One region of the Arthrobacter sp. NPDC055138 genome, then DNA from elsewhere that is predicted to be linked to it. Evidence: predicted binding sites of a transcription regulator. Region 1 holds the regulator's gene; the other holds the start of a gene.
What was found. Region 1 encodes LexA, which represses DNA repair genes until DNA is damaged. Its sites were predicted from a motif close to TCGAACANNTGTTCGA; they were not measured.
Positions count from the first base shown of each region.

Region 2: a site for LexA is predicted at 4,241-4,256, ahead of uvrA (excinuclease ABC subunit UvrA). Genes of this name have one in related genera too.

Region 1 covers NZ_JBSGTH010000006.1:29,725-37,866, forward strand. Annotated here, with positions in the region: gene ACWF5H_RS15065 (SseB family protein) at 1-747, opposite strand, end outside; gene priA (bifunctional 1-(5-phosphoribosyl)-5-((5-phosphoribosylamino)methylideneamino)imidazole-4-carboxamide isomerase/phosphoribosylanthranilate isomerase PriA) at 757-1,497, opposite strand; gene ACWF5H_RS15075 (hypothetical protein) at 1,543-1,704, opposite strand; gene hisH (imidazole glycerol phosphate synthase subunit HisH) at 1,707-2,348, opposite strand; gene hisB (imidazoleglycerol-phosphate dehydratase HisB) at 2,345-2,962, opposite strand; gene ACWF5H_RS15090 (histidinol-phosphate transaminase) at 3,019-4,128, opposite strand; gene ACWF5H_RS15095 (LysM peptidoglycan-binding domain-containing protein) at 4,201-4,554, opposite strand; gene lexA (transcriptional repressor LexA) at 4,855-5,604, shown strand; gene ACWF5H_RS15105 (ATP-dependent DNA helicase) at 5,683-7,722, opposite strand; gene hflX (GTPase HflX) at 7,715-8,142, opposite strand, start outside.
Region 2 covers NZ_JBSGTH010000002.1:378,966-387,107, forward strand. Annotated here, with positions in the region: gene ACWF5H_RS06925 (lysophospholipid acyltransferase family protein) at 1-517, opposite strand, end outside; gene ACWF5H_RS06930 (HAD hydrolase-like protein) at 514-1,230, opposite strand; gene uvrA (excinuclease ABC subunit UvrA) at 1,305-4,151, opposite strand; gene ACWF5H_RS06940 (GntR family transcriptional regulator) at 4,454-4,810, opposite strand; gene ACWF5H_RS06945 (MBL fold metallo-hydrolase) at 4,944-5,588, shown strand; gene ACWF5H_RS06950 (DNA topoisomerase IB) at 5,669-6,679, opposite strand; gene ACWF5H_RS06955 (hypothetical protein) at 6,643-7,086, opposite strand; gene ACWF5H_RS06960 (hypothetical protein) at 7,263-7,514, opposite strand; gene ACWF5H_RS06965 (hypothetical protein) at 7,802-8,011, opposite strand.

The DNA of each region.
Region 1 (8,142 bases):
GCGGCCCAGGCCGTCACGCACCTGCAGCACCAAGCGAAGCTCCGGACCGTGGCCACCGCCTGCCACCACCGAGCCATCGGCCGTCCGCACCGCGATGCCGGCACCGGGCTCGACCGAAGCAGCCGTGACCGCTTCTTCGGCGTCGGTCGCTTCGGCCACCCAGTCCAGCATCGCCGGATCGCGGTAGGAGGGCACCCATTCGTGCTGCTTGGCCAACGCCCACACGGCCGGGCGCCGGACCACGAAGGTCAGCGCGGCGCCCGGATCCATGACCATCAATTCTGCGTCTTCGGACACTGCCGCCAACGCCGCCCGCGGAGCATAGACGGCAACTGGCCTGGCTTCGGGATGCCAGGCTTCGAGAGCGGCGGCATTGCTGAACGCGGGCAACGCACGGCGCCCGTCCGGGGCTTGCAGGGTCACCAAGGCCATGTCGGCCTGTTTATCCGCTGTCAGGCCGCCGCTGCCCTCCGCCTCTTCTCCGAGCGTGGCCACAATGGGGACGAAAACGCGGGCGTTGGCCAGGGCGGCCACCACTTCCGCTTCTCCGCCGGTGCCGGCGGCCAGCCATTGGAGCGCCGCTTCATAGGCCGGGTCGGTGCTGCCGTCGTCGTGATCGAACTGGTGCAGCGGATTTCCTTCGCCGCTCAGGTCCCGTCCGGCCCAGCTTTGGCCCGCCGAATCCCCCGCACCGCCCGCGCCCGCGAGTGCCGCGGCGATGTGGGCTGGCAGCTCCTTCTTAGCCACGCTGTTACCTCAGCGCCGTCCGGCGACGTCGAGGGCTTCGGGCAGGGTGAACTTGCCCGCGTAGAGGGCCTTGCCGACAATGGCTCCTTCGACTCCGGTCGGAACCAGTTCACGCAGGGCCCGCAGGTCATCCAGGCTGGAAATACCGCCGGAGGCCACCACCGGCTTGTCGGTCCGCTCGCACATCTGCCGCAGCAGGTCGAGGTTCGGTCCGCGCAGTGTTCCGTCTTTGGTCACGTCGGTCACCACGTACCGGGCACAACCGGCATCTTCGAGCCGCGACAGGACGTCCCAGATGTCGCCGCCTTCCTTCGTCCAGCCGCGGGCCGCAAGCGTGGTGCCGCGGACATCAAGACCGACGGCGATGGCGTCGCCGTGCCGTTCAATGGCCCGCGCGGTCCACTCCGGGTTTTCCAGAGCGGCGGTGCCCAGGTTGACGCGGGCGGCACCAAACTCCAGGGCCCGTTCCAAAGACTCATCATCGCGGATGCCGCCGGAGAGCTCCACCTTGATCTTCAGCTCGTCCGCGACCCGGCGCAGCACCTCTGTGTTGTTGCCTCGACCGAAAGCCGCGTCGAGATCCACGAGGTGCACCCACTCGGCCCCGTCGTTCTGCCACGCCATGGCGGCTTCCAGCGGGTCGCCGTAGCCGGTCTCGCTGCCGGCTTCACCCTGAACCAGCCGGACTGCCTGGCCATCTGCTACGTCGACTGCGGGCAGGAGTTCGAGGATGGGCGTTTGGTTCGTCATAGTGATTCCGCTTTCTGCGCCGTCAGCTGCGCGGGCTGTGGGTGGTTACTCGGTCGGACCGAGGGTGAGCAGGTAGGCCGCCAGCAGGGCCAATCCGGCCAAAATCCAGAAGAGGATGGAAGCCCACTTGGGCAGCCGCTGTTGCCGGAACGAGATGGCACCGCCGGCCAGGAGCCCGGCCAGGGCCATGAGGAGAAGGCTGCCCACGGCTATCGCAGCGTCTTCAGCCAGTTGCGGAGCAACTCCGCGCCGGCGTCGCCGGACTTCTCCGGATGGAATTGCGTTGCACTCAGCGGACCGTTTTCAACGGCGGCGATGAACGGGGCCCCATGCGTGGACCAGGTCACCCGGGGCGGCGCCATCGCCGGCTGGGTGACATCAAAGTTCCAGTGCTGCACACCGTAGGAGTGCACAAAGTAGAACCGCTCGTCTTCGATGCCGGCGAACAACCGGCTGCCCTCCGCCACGTCAACGGTGTTCCACCCCATGTGCGGCACCACCTCGGCTGGCAGCGCTTCCACGACCCCGGGCCATTCCCCGATCCCCTGGGTGCGGACGCCGTGTTCTACTCCCTCTTCGAACATGACCTGGAGGCCCACACAAATGCCCAGCACCGGCCGGCCGCCGGCCACCCGGCGTCCGATCCAGCGAAGGGCATCAACAGACTTCAGTCCTTCCATGACCGTGGCGAAGGCTCCGACGCCGGGGACCAACAGCCCGTCGGCGTTGAGCACGTCCTCGGAAGCATGGCTGAGCGTGACGTCGGCACCGACGTGTTCCAGCGCCCGGACCGCCGAGCGCACATTCCCGGATCCGTAGTCCAGTACGGTGACCTTGGGTCCAGCCGTCACAGGGCACCCTTCGTTGAGGGGATGCCCTCGACCCGGGGATCGGACTCGACCGCGGCGCGCAGCGCCCGGGCGAACGCCTTGAACTGGGCCTCGACGATGTGGTGCGGGTCGCGGCCGCCCAGTACGCGCATGTGCAGGCAGATCTGGGCGTGCAGCGTGATGGCTTCGAAAACGTGGCGCGTCAGCGACCCGGTGAAGTGCCCGCCGATCAGGTGGTATTCCTGGCCGGCCGGTTCTCCTGAGTGCACCAGATAGGGACGGCCGGAGACGTCGACGACGGCGTGGGCCAGCGCCTCATCCAGCGGCACCGTTGCCTCGCCGAACCTGCGGATCCCGGCCTTGTTACCCAGGGCCTGCTTCAAGCACTCGCCGATCGTGATGGCGACATCTTCCACCGTGTGGTGGGCGTCAATATGTGTGTCGCCGGTGGCCTTCACGGTCAGATCGACCAGCGAGTGCTTCGACAGTGCGGTGAGCATGTGGTCGTAGAACGGCACGGTGGTGCTGATCTCGGATCGGCCGGTGCCGTCGAGATCCAGTTCAACCAGCACGGACGACTCGCTGGTGATGCGTTCGAGGCGTGCGGTACGTCCGGTGGTGGTATCCACGGTCATGGGGGTCCTTTGACGAAAATGGTTGACCGGCCAGGCCGGTGCGCTCTTACTACAGTTTAGGAGACTCGGCTCGACATCAGGGCCTTGATGCCTTCGAGGAAGGCTGTGGTCTCGGCCTCAGTGCCCGCCGTCACCCGCAGGTGTCCGGGAATCCCGACGTCGCGGATCAGCACGCCGGCTTCCAGAAGCCCCTGCCACACCGCGTGCGGGTCGTCCAGGCCGCCGAAGAACACGAAGTTGGAGTCCGACGGTGCCGGCTTCAAACCGAGTTCGGTCAGTCCGTCGACAATGCGGTCCCGTTGGGTCTTGATGTCCTCAACATTGGCGAGCAGCGCGTCCGCATTTTCCAGTGCGGCCAGCGCCGTCGCCTGGGTGATCGCGGACAGGTGGTAGGGCAGGCGGACCAAGCGCAGGGCGTCGGCAACCTGCGGCGCGGCGGCAAGGTACCCCACTCGGGCACCGGCAAGGGCGAAAGCCTTGCTCATGGTGCGGGAGACGATCAACCGCTCCCGGCCGGGCAGCAGCGTCAGCGCGCTCGGCGTGCCGGCGTGGGCGAATTCGGCGTAGGCCTCATCCACGATCACTATGGCGTTGGATGCCTCTCCCGCTTCGTAGGCGGCCTCGACGACGTCAAGGCCCAGCGCGGTGCCCGTCGGGTTGTTCGGGGAACACAGGACGACGACGTTGGCTGCGGATTCTGCGACGGCAGCGGCAACCGCTTCCGCGGAGATCGCAAAGTCCGCTCCGCGCGGCACCGCAACATACTCGGTGTCCGTCCCGCTGGCCAGCAGCGGGTACATGGAATACGTGGGCGGGAAGCTCAACAAGGTCCGGCCCGGCCCGCCGAAGGCCTGAAGGATTTGCTGCAGCACTTCATTCGAACCGTTGGCCGCCCAGATGTTCTCTGCCGTGAGGCCGTGTCCCAGATAGAGGGACAGCGCCGTCCGAAGCTCGGTAAACTCGCGGTCCGGATACCTGTTCAAACCGGCCGCTGCGGCGCTGACGGCCGAGACGATGGCTTGATGCACCGTCTCCGGCAAGCCGTGGGTGTTTTCGTTGACATTCAGCAGGATGGGCACGTCCAATTGGGGGGCACCATATGGCTCCAGGCCCCGGAGATTACCCCGCAACGGCAGACGGTTCAGGCGTTCTAACTGCTCACTCACCGATCCAGCTTAAGCTTCGGCCCGCCCGGGGCAGGAATCGGGCGGGCCGAAGCGGCTCATATTACGGTTGCCTCAATGCGCTGACGGCACCAGCAACTGCTGGCCGGAATGGACGATGTCCCCGTCCAGGCCGTTCAATTGCGCGATCTCGAAGATGACATCATGCGGGTTGCGGTCGGGGGCGGACAGCACCGCCACATCCCAGAGCGTCTGGCCGCTGCCGACAGTGACGGTAACGGCCGGCCCCGGCCCCAACCCTCCGGCAGCGGCCATTGCCGGTGCGGTGAAGAAGCCGACCAGGGTGAGCGCGACGGCCGCGGCAAGCATGAGCGGCAGGCCAATCAGCAGCAAACGGCCCCGGCGGGTAAGCCGGAGGGGGGCGTTGGCGCGGAAGTCTGCGGACTGCGGTGCGAGCTGGGCGGACATGGTGCCACCTTTCCGATTTCGATCTATTTCGACTGGTTTCGATCATCGAACCACCGCATTCGAACGCATCTTCGAATGCGTCTTCTACAGTTTTAGCACTGGTGATCGACTATTGTCGAGACTCAGTCGAACAAATGTTTGAAATTCCTCACCGCCTCGCCTAGCGTTGATGGCATGAGCGGCTGTGAATTGCAGTGCATCAGCCGCCACTGACAAAACAGTCGAGACAGCAATCCGAGTGCCGGTTCCGCATCAGCCAGACCCGGCACCTGGACCATCATGGGAAGACCGGGGCCGGATATGTCCGAAGAGACCACCACCACTGCCGGAGCGCGGCGACGAGGCCGCCCTGTCAAGGTCGGACGCAGCCTGACGCCGCGGCAAAAGAAGATCCTGGAAACCATCCAGCGCTCCGTTATTGCCCACGGGTACCCGCCGTCGATGCGCGAGATCGGCGACCTCGTCGGCTTGGCAAGCCTGTCCAGCGTCACCCATCAACTGGCCCAACTGGAGAAGATGGGCTACATCCGGCGGGACCCGAAGCGTCCCCGGGCCATGGAGATCCTCACTCCGCTGACGCTTGAACAGGGCGGCGTGGAAATCGTGGGCGTGGACGAGCCGCAGCAGCTGCGCAGCTCCAGTGGCGTCGCGGTGGCCGAACTCACCACGTCATCCGATACGGCCATGGTGCCGCTGGTGGGACGGATCGCCGCCGGCGGACCGATCCTGGCAGACCAGGCGGTCGAGGACGTCATGCCGCTGCCCCGGCAGCTGGTGGGGCACGGCGAGTTGTTCATGCTGAAGGTTTCCGGCGATTCGATGATCGATGCTGCCATTTGCGATGGCGACTGGGTGGTGGTTCGGCAGCAGCACACCGCAGAGAACGGCGACATTGTTGCGGCGCTGCTCGACGAAGAGGCAACGGTAAAAACCTTCCGGCAGCGAGACGGGCACACCTGGTTGCTGCCGCAGAACACGCGCTATGAACCGATTCTGGGCGACCACGCAACCATCATGGGCAAGGTTGTCTCCGTGATGCGGGCGCTCTGACTGCTCCGCCACCGCTCCTTCAGCCGATGCAGCCTGCCCATTCGGCGGCGGACCCGGATGGTTCTGGCGGCCGCCGGTTCAGGCGGCGGCGGCCGCCAGCCGCTCCAGGACCTGGCGGGCGATGGCGCCATCCTTCGTGCTCCAAAACGGCGGCAGGGCACTGCGGAGGAAATTTCCGTAGCGGGCGGTGGCCAGACGGGAATCCAACACGGCCACAACCCCCTTGTCATTGGATGCGCGAATCAAGCGGCCAGCGCCCTGGGCCAGCCGCACTGCTGCGTGGGTGGCCGAGACCGTCATGAAACCATTGCCGCCGGCCTGAGCTACCGACCGGGTCCGGGCAGTGGTCAGCGGGTCGTCCGGCCGCGGGAACGGAATTCGGTCGATGACCACCAACCGGCATGCCTCGCCCGGAACATCGACTCCCTGCCACAGAGTCATCGTGCCGAACAGGCAGGTGTCCGGTTCATCGGCGAATTGGCGGACCAGCGCCCCCATTGATGATTCGCCCTGGCACAGGATGGTCAGTTCGGTGCGCTGACGCATTTCGGCGGCAGCTTCTTCTGCCGCGCGACGCGAGGAGAACAATCCGAGGGCCCCGCCGCGTGAGGCGCGCAGCAGCTCCTCGAGTTCGTCGAGCTGCTCGCTGCTGGTGCCACGGCCCGGCTTGGGCAGATGCGATGCCACATACAGCACACCCTGGCGGGGGTAATCGAAGGGACTGCCCACGTCGGCGCTTGAGTACGCTGGGGCACCGGCCCCCAACAATCCGAGCGAACCGGCAACGGCGTCGAAGGTGCCCCCCACCGACAGCGTGGCGGAGGTCAGCACCACCGTATGTTCGTCGAAGAGCCCTTCACGCAGCCTGGAGGCAACAGACAACGGGGCGACGTTGAGCGTAGCCGGCTGGTCGTCGTTGGCGATATAGTCGCCGGTCTCGCCGAAGGTGCTGGGACGGGTCGCCCAAATGACCTCGCGGGAATCTGCCGCCGAAAGCAGCCGTTCGGCCATCTCCAGCACCGAGGAAAGACGGGATCGGGCCATCTGCCTCCCGCCGTCTGCCGCCGCGGACCCCTCGGGCTTGGAATCGGATAGCGCTGCGCGGGCCGCCTCCCGCAGCTGCGCGAGGACCAACTCCTGCTCCTCGCGCAGGCCGGAGGCCAACAATCCGCTCGGCAACGGCTCCAGTACGTCCTCCAGGGCGCCGGCAGCCGAGTTCAGCGGCTCCACGCTGATCCCGGTGTGCTTGCGCGCGGTCGAAGCCGCAGTGCGGACCATGGCAGCCGACAGCTGCCCCGCCACGGCGCTGGTGACGCGGTCCTGCAATTCGTGGGCTTCGTCAATCACCACCACGTCGTAGTCCGGAAGCACGGCCACGCCCTCAAAGGCGTTGATGGCGAGCATGGCGTGGTTGGTGATCACGATGTCCGCCTCGGCAGCATGTCCGCGCGCCAGTTCGCTGAAGCACTCGGCGGCGAGGGGACATTTTTGCGCGCCGAGGCATTCCATCGATCCCACGGAGACCTGTCGCCACGCGCGATCGCTGACCCCGGGCACCAGTTCATCGCGATCGCCGGTCTCGGTCTCCTGCGCCCATTCGCGCAGCCGCACGACCTCCTTGCCCAATGCACCCGCGGCCCCGCTGGACGCCCCTCCGCCGGCGGGAGCCGGATGCGGGACGGCGTCCTCGCCGAGGCTGAACAGCGCAGCAGGCGCGTCTTCGTCCGGAAAGCCGCCTGCCAGCTTATGCAGGCAGACGTAGTTGTTCCGCCCCTTGAGCAGCGCCACGTCCAACGGCCGGGGAAGCTCATCGGCGACGGCTTCCATCAGCCGCGGCAGGTCCCTTTTGACGATCTGCGACTGCAGGGCCAGCGTCGCGGTGGAGACGATGGCGGGCTTCTCACCCTCCAAGGCCTGCACCATGAGCGGGATCAGATACGCCAACGACTTGCCCGTGCCGGTGCCCGCCTGCACCAGCAGGTGCTGCCGGCGGTCGAAGGCCTCGGCTACTTTGGCAGCCATCTCGTGCTGGCCGGCGCGGTGTTGGCCGCCCATGCCCTGGACCGCGACATCGAGCAGCCGCAACGCCTCGCCGGCCGGTACCCGGGTTTCAGTCATGTCGAAGGAATCGTTCCAGCTCCGCTGCCAAGCCCTCGCGAACCAGGACATCGAGCCGCGTGCCGTCTTCCCCGTGCTCCATGGCGAGGATCTCCGCATCCTCGCTGTGCAAACGGCTGATGACTTCGCCGCGGTCGTAGGGCACCAACAGCCGCAGCTTCACGCTCGGACGCGGGATGGTTTCGCTGATCAGTCGCAGCAGCGCGTCCATGCCCTGGCCGGTGCGTGCCGAGACCACTACGTGGTTCGGTTCGCGCTGCCGCAGCCGTTCGACCACGAAGGGATCGGCGGCATCTGCCTTGTTCAACACCACGATTTCAGGAATGTGCCGGGCATCCACCTCGGTGAGCACTTCACGCACCGCGGCGATCTGGCCCTCCGGGTCGGGGTGCGAGACGTCCACCACGTGCAGGATCACAT
Region 2 (8,142 bases), on a different contig from region 1:
GGACGGTGAAGTGTTTCGGCCGGACCATCATCTTTCCGGCGGGCTGAAGCTGTTCGGTGCCGATCAGCCCTACCGGCAGCACCGGTGCTCCGGTGGTCAGGGCCAGCCATCCCACACCGGTTCGCCCGCGGTAAAGCTTGCCGTCACGGGACCGTGTTCCTTCAGGATAGATCCCAAAGGCCTCGTTGCGCCCCAGCACGTCCACCGCGCTCTGCAGCGCCGCCACGCTGGCCGCCTGCTCGCCGCGTTCCACCGGAATCGAGCCCACACTGCTGAAGAACCAGCGCATGGCTGCCCCCTTGGGCCCCCGCGCGGTGAAGTACTCGGCCTTGGCAAAAAACGCGACCTTCCGCGGCATCATGGCCTGAATGATGATGCTGTCCAGAAAGGACAGGTGGTTCGGGGCAACAATCACCGGCCCGGCGTCGGGAAAGTTGTCGATGCCCTCTATGGTCGGCCGGCAACTGCCCCGCAAGGCGGCCCGGAACGAGGCACGGGTCACTTCGAAGGTCTTCATGCGGCCGGCACCGGTCCCCCGGCCGAGGCGGTCTCCGGTTGCGCAACCGCCAACCGTTTGATGACCGCCTCGAGTTCCTGCATGGAATGCACGACGGCGGACGCACCGGCGGCTTCCAGCTCGCCGTCGGCGGCGAATCCCCAACTGACGCCGATGCCCGGAATGCCCAGATGGCGCGCGGCAGCCATGTCGTAGAGCCGGTCGCCGACCATCAGCACCGGACCGAAGTCGTCCGCGGCCGCCAGAGCCGCCTGCAGGATCGGCACCTTGCCCAGTCCCGGATCGTCCGGTGCCGGATCGTCGCCCTCCGCTCCGTGGACGCCCTCGAAGAACGTGTTCAGGCCCTTCAGACGGAGGAGTTCGCGGGCCAGGCCGGTCGGTTTCTGCGTGGCAACAGCCAACGTCAGGCCGGCCGCCAGCAGCCGCCCCAGCAATTCGGGGATGCCTGGGTACACACGGCTTGCTGCCATGCCCTGCGCCCGGTAGCCGGCGCGGTACAGGGCGATGACTTCGCCGAGCCTTTCCTCCGGCACGCCCGCGGCGCGCAGCGAATCGCCCAGCGGCGGCCCCACCAGCGTGCCCAGCCTGTCCTCCGGCGGAACCGGGAGCCCGGCAGCCTCGAGGGCACCGGCAATTCCGTTGGTGATAGCTCCCGCGGGGTCAACAAGGGTTCCGTCAAGGTCGAACAAGACCAGCGCAGGCAATTGTGTCACCCGGGCATTTTCCCACAGGTCCGCGGATCGGCCGGAATCCATTCCTGCGGCGGAATATGTCATTCCGTCGCGGCTCACGGGCGACCGAGCGCCTCCGCCAGGAACCGGCCGGTGTGGCTCCCCTCGACTGCGGCAACCTGCTCGGGTGTGCCGCTGGCAATGATCTGGCCGCCGCCGGAGCCGCCTTCGGGGCCCATGTCCACTACCCAGTCGGCGCTCTTGATCACGTCCAGATTGTGTTCGATGGTGATCACCGTGTTGCCCTTTTCCACCAGGCCCTGCAATACCTGCAGCAGCTTGCGGATGTCCTCAAAATGCAGGCCGGTGGTCGGCTCATCCAGCACGTAGACGCTGCGACCGTTTGAGCGGCGCTGCAGTTCGCTGGCGAGCTTAACGCGCTGCGCCTCGCCGCCGGACAGCGTGGTGGCTGGCTGGCCCAGCCGGACGTAGCCCAACCCGACGTCCACCAAGGTCCGCAGGTGGCGGGCAATCGGGGTGAACGCGGCAAAGAAGTCCGCTGCCTCCTCGATCGGCATGTCCAGCACCTCGGCAATGGTCTTGCCCTTGTAGTGGACTTCCAGGGTCTCCCGGTTGTAGCGCGCGCCGTGGCAGACCTCGCACGGCACGTAGACGTCCGGAAGGAAGTTCATTTCGATCTTCAGCGTGCCGTCGCCCGAGCAAGCTTCGCAGCGGCCGCCCTTCACGTTGAAGGAGAACCTGCCGGGCAGGTAGCCGCGAAGCTTGGCCTCGTTGGTCTCTGCGAACAATTTGCGGATGTTGTCGAAGACACCCGTGTAGGTGGCCGGATTGGACCGCGGGGTGCGTCCGATCGGGCTCTGGTCCACGTGGATCACCTTGTCCAGCTGGTCCAGCCCCTCCACCCTGGTGTGCCGACCGGCCACATGCTTGGCCCCGTTAAGCTTGTTGGCCAGCACCTTGTAGAGGATGTCGTTGACCAAGGTCGACTTGCCGGAGCCGCTGACCCCGGTGACCGCGGTGAAAACGCCCAGCGGGAACTGCGCGTCGATGCCGCGCAGATTGTTCTCGCGCGCCCCGACCACTTTCAGCTGGCGTTTCTTGTCCACCTTCCGGCGCTTGCCGGGAAGCTCTATCCGGCGGCGTCCGGACAAGTAGTCGCCGGTGATGGAACGCGTGTTCTCCAGCAGTTCCTGCAGGGAGCCGGAATGGACCACCTCGCCGCCGTGTTCGCCGGCGCCCGGACCGATGTCGACAATCCAGTCGGCCTCGGCGATGGTGTCCTCGTCGTGCTCGACCACGATCAGCGTGTTGCCCAGATCGCGCAAGCGGGTCAAGGTCTCGATCAGCCGCCGGTTGTCCCGCTGGTGCAAACCGATCGAGGGCTCGTCCAGCACGTAGAGGACGCCGACCAGGCCGGAACCGATCTGGGTGGCCAGCCGGATGCGCTGGGCCTCGCCGCCGGACAACGTGCCTGCCGCCCGCTCCAGGTTCAGATACTCCAGACCCACATCCAGCAGGAAGCGCAGCCGGGCCTGGATCTCGATGAGCACCTGGTGGCCGATCTGGGCTTCGCGAGCCGTCAGGTCCAGTCCGTCCAGGAAGGAACTGGCCTCGCGCAGCGGCAGGGCGGAAACGTCCGCAATGGACTTGCCGTTGATCAGTACGGACAGCGAGGCGGGGTTCAGCCGCGCGCCGTTGCACTCCGGGCACGGCACTTCCCGCATGTACTCCTTGTAGCGGTCCCGGGCCATTTCGGACTCGGTTTCCTCGTGCTTGCGGTGGATGTACTGGAAGGCGCCTTCGAAGCCGGTGGAGTATTTACGCTCCCGTCCGAAGCGGTTGCGGTACTGCACCACCACTTTAAAGTCCTTGCCGAGCAGCACGGCATCGCGGACCTTCTTCGGCAGGTTCTTCCACGGCTCGTCCATCGAGAAGCCGAGCTCGTGCGAGAGTCCTTCAAGCAGCCGGGTCCAGTACTCCTGGGTGGCCTTGCCGAGCGACCACGGGGCGATGGCGCCGTCGGCCAGGCTTCGGTCCGGATCCGGGACCACCAGATCCACATCCACCTCGAGCTTGCTGCCGATGCCGGTGCAGGCAGGGCATGCGCCAAACGGATTGTTGAACGAGAAGGAGCGCGGTTCGATCTCGTCGATCGCCAACGGGTGCTCGTTCGGGCAGGCCAAGTGTTCGGAGAAAGCACGGGTACGGCCCGGGTCCTCCTCGTCGAGGTCCACGAAGTCGGCCAGCACCCGGCCTTCCGCCAGCGCCAGCGCGGTCTCCACCGAGTCGGTCAGGCGCTGGTGGATACCGTCTTTGGCCACCAGCCGGTCCACCACCACCTCAATGGTGTGCTTGTACTGCTTGCCCAGCTTCGGCGGTTCGGACAGCTGCACCTGCTTGCCGTCTACCTTGGCGCGGGAAAATCCCTTGGCGCCCAGCTCCTTGAACAGGTCCACAAACTCGCCCTTGCGGCCACGCACCACGGGTGCCAGAACCTGGAAACGCGTCCCGTCTGGCAGCTCCTGCAGCTGATCCACGATCTGTTGCGGAGTCTGTTTCTCCACCGGCTCGCCGCACTGCGGACAGAAGGGACGGCCCACCCGGGCCCACAGCAGGCGCAGGTAGTCGTAGATCTCGGTGATGGTGCCGACGGTGGAGCGCGGATTCCGGCTGGTTGACTTCTGGTCGATCGACACCGCGGGCGAGAGGCCCTCGATGAAATCGACGTCGGGCTTGTCCACCTGGCCCAGGAACATCCGCGCATACGATGACAGCGATTCCACGTACCGGCGCTGGCCCTCGGCAAAGATCGTGTCGAAGGCCAGGGACGACTTCCCGGAGCCGGACAGCCCGGTAAAGACGATCATGGAGTCGCGGGGAAGATCCACGCTGACGTTCTGGAGGTTATGCTCGCGGGCGCCTTTGACGACCAAGCGTGACATATCCGCGGGGTGGGAAACGGGGGTGGCGGACTCCGAATCGGTCGCCGGGACGGACGTTTCACTCGCTTTTAGCACGGTATCTACTCTAATCGAAAATTCGTTCGAACTTGTATTACATCGGTCACGGCCGCTGGCTACTGCGGACAACCGCTGTCCGCATTTGCCGCCCCGCGTCCTCGCTCAGCACGACGGCGAGGCCTGGCAACATTCTTAAGCCGGCTTCGGTCGGGCGCGGATCGGCTGGGCGTTGCTGCGGCACTTGATGCAGCGGCTACTCAATGCAGTGGCTACTTGATGGGGCGCTATTTGATGCCGTGGCGCTCCATCGCTGCCTTGGCGGCGGCGAGGGCTTCCTTGGTGCCGATTCCCTGACCGTGGACCGCCTGCGCGAAGGCTTCGGCGGCGTCGCCCAGTTGCTGCCGGGCCTTGCCCGCTCCGGCGCTGACCACCGTACCGGCGCGGCCGTGCGTCTCCACCCGGCCGGCGGTTTCCAGCTCCCGGTAGGCGCGGGCCACCGTATTCGGCACCACGCCCAAGTGATCGGCCAGCCGCCGGACGGGCGGCAGCTTGGTGCCCACCGGCAACTCCCCGGCGTCCGCCGCTTCAATGATCCGCAGCCGCAGTTGTTCGAACAGCGGCACGGCGCTGTCGCGGTTCATCCGCCAGTCAAACCCACTCGCTTCCATCGCCCGCGCCCGCTCCTCGTCGTGTCCGCAGCAACCGGCCTGTCCACTGCTACAACCAGAATGACATCCGGAGCCGTCCGGGTCGACTGTCGGTAGGCTGGAACGCATGTTGCTTCATGAAGATCCTGCAGTCACTATCCGCGGCATTTCGGTTTCCGAAATGGACAACAACGTTTATCTGCTGACAGCCAAGAATTCCGGCGCCCAGGTACTGATTGATGCCGCCGATGACTTTCCGGCCATTGAACAGCTCCTGCGCGACGGGGCCGCGGATGCGGCCGGCCCCGCCAAGGTCGAGTTGGTCATCACTACGCACAGCCACTGGGACCATGTCCGCGCCTTGGCGGATACCGTAGCCGCCACCGGGGCCAAGTCGGCCGCCGGCGCGGAGGATATTCCTGCGATCGAGGTGCCGACCGATGTTTCGCTCGAGCATCAGGACGTGGGCCGGTTCGACGGATTCTCGCTGGAGGCCATCAAGCTACGAGGCCACACCCCAGGCTCGGTGGCACTGCTCTACCGTGCCCCGGACGGGCCCGCGCATGTATTCACCGGCGACTCGCTGTTTCCCGGCGGAGTGGGCAATACGGAGAAGGATCCGGAGCGCTTTGCTTCCCTCTTCAACGATGTCCGCGACCGGTTGTTCGGCTACCTGCCCGACGACACCGTGATCCATCCCGGACACGGGAAGGGAACTACGCTTGGCGCTGAACGGCCGCATCTGGACGAATGGAAATCCCGCGGCTGGTAGGCAAGGGTCAACAACCCCGACAGGCGTGGACGTTGGGGGGAATCCCGCCTGCCGGGGCTCTCTCATTCTAGCGCCGCGGACTATTTCTGTTCCTCGTTGCCAAGGAAAGCCGGCAGGCTGCGCTCGGCCGCGGAATACGTGACGGCTTCTGGAACCTGCCCGTCCATGAAACGGTCGACAAGCCGCGGATCCACGTATGATGAGCGGGCAACGGCGGGCGTGTTGCCGAGCCGCTCTGCCACGGCTTTGATGGCGGCAGCGACTGCCTTGCGTCGGGCCGTGATGCCGGGCTTGCCATCGTAGCGGGCCAGTTCAACCGCGGCGGCAACGGTCCCCTGCCAAGTCCGAAAATCCTTGGCGCTGAAACCCTGCCCGCAGAGCCCATGGATGAAATCGTTCAGCTCGGAGGCCGCCAGTCCGGACCAGCTTCCGTCGTCGTTGCAGTAGCCGATGGCCGGATCCCCCGCCTTCCTCCCTCTGCCCAGGGCCAGCCAGCCGGCGAGGTCAGGATCCTTCACTTCCACGTCCCACTGCAGACCGCTCTTGCCCGGAAAATCGAGCCGGATGGTGTCCTGATGCACCTGGACGTGGCTGACCAGCAAGGTGGTCACTCCGTAGGACCCGTTTTCCTCGGCATAGACGTCGGAGCCGATTCGCAGCGACGCGCTGTCCAGCAAGCGGAACGCGGCGGCGCAGGCCACCTCCCGGGTCATGTCCCCCGACCGAAGCAGCAGCGTCACCCTCCGCCGTGCGGCCGTCAGGGTACGGCCGAAGGCCAGCGCGCGGTCGAACTTCTCCCGGTCCCTGAGTTCGCGCCATCGGGGATGGTAGATGTATTGCCGCCGCCCAGCGTCGTCCGTGCCCGCCGCCTGGATATGGCCATTTTCCGCCGGGCAGATCCACACGGCGGACCAGGCCGGTGGAACCGCCAGCGCCTTGACCCTGCGGAGCTCGTCGCTGGAAAGCTTCGAACCATCGGGGTGGCGGTAGGAGAATCCGGTCCCGTGCCGCCGGCGGGATATACCGGGAGCCCGGATATTGCTCCGCCGTAGCCTCAGACGGGCACCTCCATCTTGAAGCCGCAGCGGCAACGCAGAATTTCTACGTTCACGCGCACCGTTGGGAGCGGGCCGGTCTCCGGCGAGCCTTCGTCAACGGGATCCTGGATGGCTTGATCGACTCGTTCCACCGGCTGCATGGGCTCCCCGCAGTGCATGTAGCCATCGGCACCGAAATCGATCCCCACCGTCTCTGTTTCCGACGTGGGTACCTTGTAGGTCTGGTGGCCGTAATAGCTCTCGCAGTGGCTGCACCAGTAGCTAACGTCCCACCGCGGCAGCGCGGGAGCGCCCGGCCCCGGCGGGAGCAGCGTGACAGCGTCGAAAACCAGATACTCGTCGCTGTTGCAGGCGGAGCACCACGGATCCGGCAAACCTCCTCCGGCTCCGCCGAAATCGTACTCGCCAGCATGGGCACGTGAACTGTCGTTGGCGATCATGATCGTCTGCCCTTTCGCATCAACATCATTATTGGTAAGGCTACTGTCTATAACTATACCGAAGCCCGGGCATGCGACGCGCGAGGTGGCATGCATCAGGGAAATGGCAGGCGTGGTGGCGAAGTGGGCGGCCTGGTGCAATCACTGGCGGATGTGGCGGGGGGCTCAGAGCGTTTCTAGAAGTCCCCGCCGTACAGCGAGTCAGGCGGCTGGCTTTCGGTTTCGCCGTAGAGGCAGCGGATTCGACGCTTGCTGGCCTTGAGCGCGTCCCTGCTGTCCCGCCGGTCCAGCTCTACCCGCAGCTCCTCAAGGCGGAACTCGGTTTCCGGCTCCGCCGCCCCGAATTGGATACTCTCGCGCTCGAGTTGCCGCATGGCCCTGCCGTACAACGCCAGCAGTTCCGGGTCCCCGAGCAGAGCCAACTTCACCGGAAACTCGTCTGCGGGAGGCAAGTGGCGGTGCCGCATTAGGTTCCCCCCGAACCTAAACGTGCCACCCCTGACCGACCGGCAGTTGACCCGTCCATGCGCTCTGCCTCCAGGTAGCCCGGGAGCCGATTCGGCTCCACTGCAGTGAGCTTACAAGCGCTTCTGCCCTGCGGCAATGAATCACGGAACATCGCAGGGCTATCTTTTGGGTCGTCACGCCAGTGGTACGCAAAAGCGCGGCTTACGGCAGCCCTTCCTACCCGAAAACGTCCGACCGGAGCCGGATTCTAATCGTCGTAACGTTCTTCCTTGACGGTCCCGAAGGGGACGTCCTCGGACGCCATGGCATTGACTTCGTTCGGAAGGAATCGCACCAGCACGCCTCGCTCCCCGTCCGCAGCAGATTGCCTCAGCACCGGGAGGGTGGCGTCAGCCTGGCTGTGCTCCAGCCCGGCCACGTAGCGGGCATACGCCTCGGACAGTTGTTCGGTCATCATCGCGGGTCCTGTCAATAGGAATGAGGAATGGGGTGCGTCCCGGCATCAGGGTCTTTCATCGTCCGCAGCCAACACGAGGTCTGCCTCTTGACGCCGGAAGCCTCCGCGGACAGTGGTCCGCGGAGGCTTCC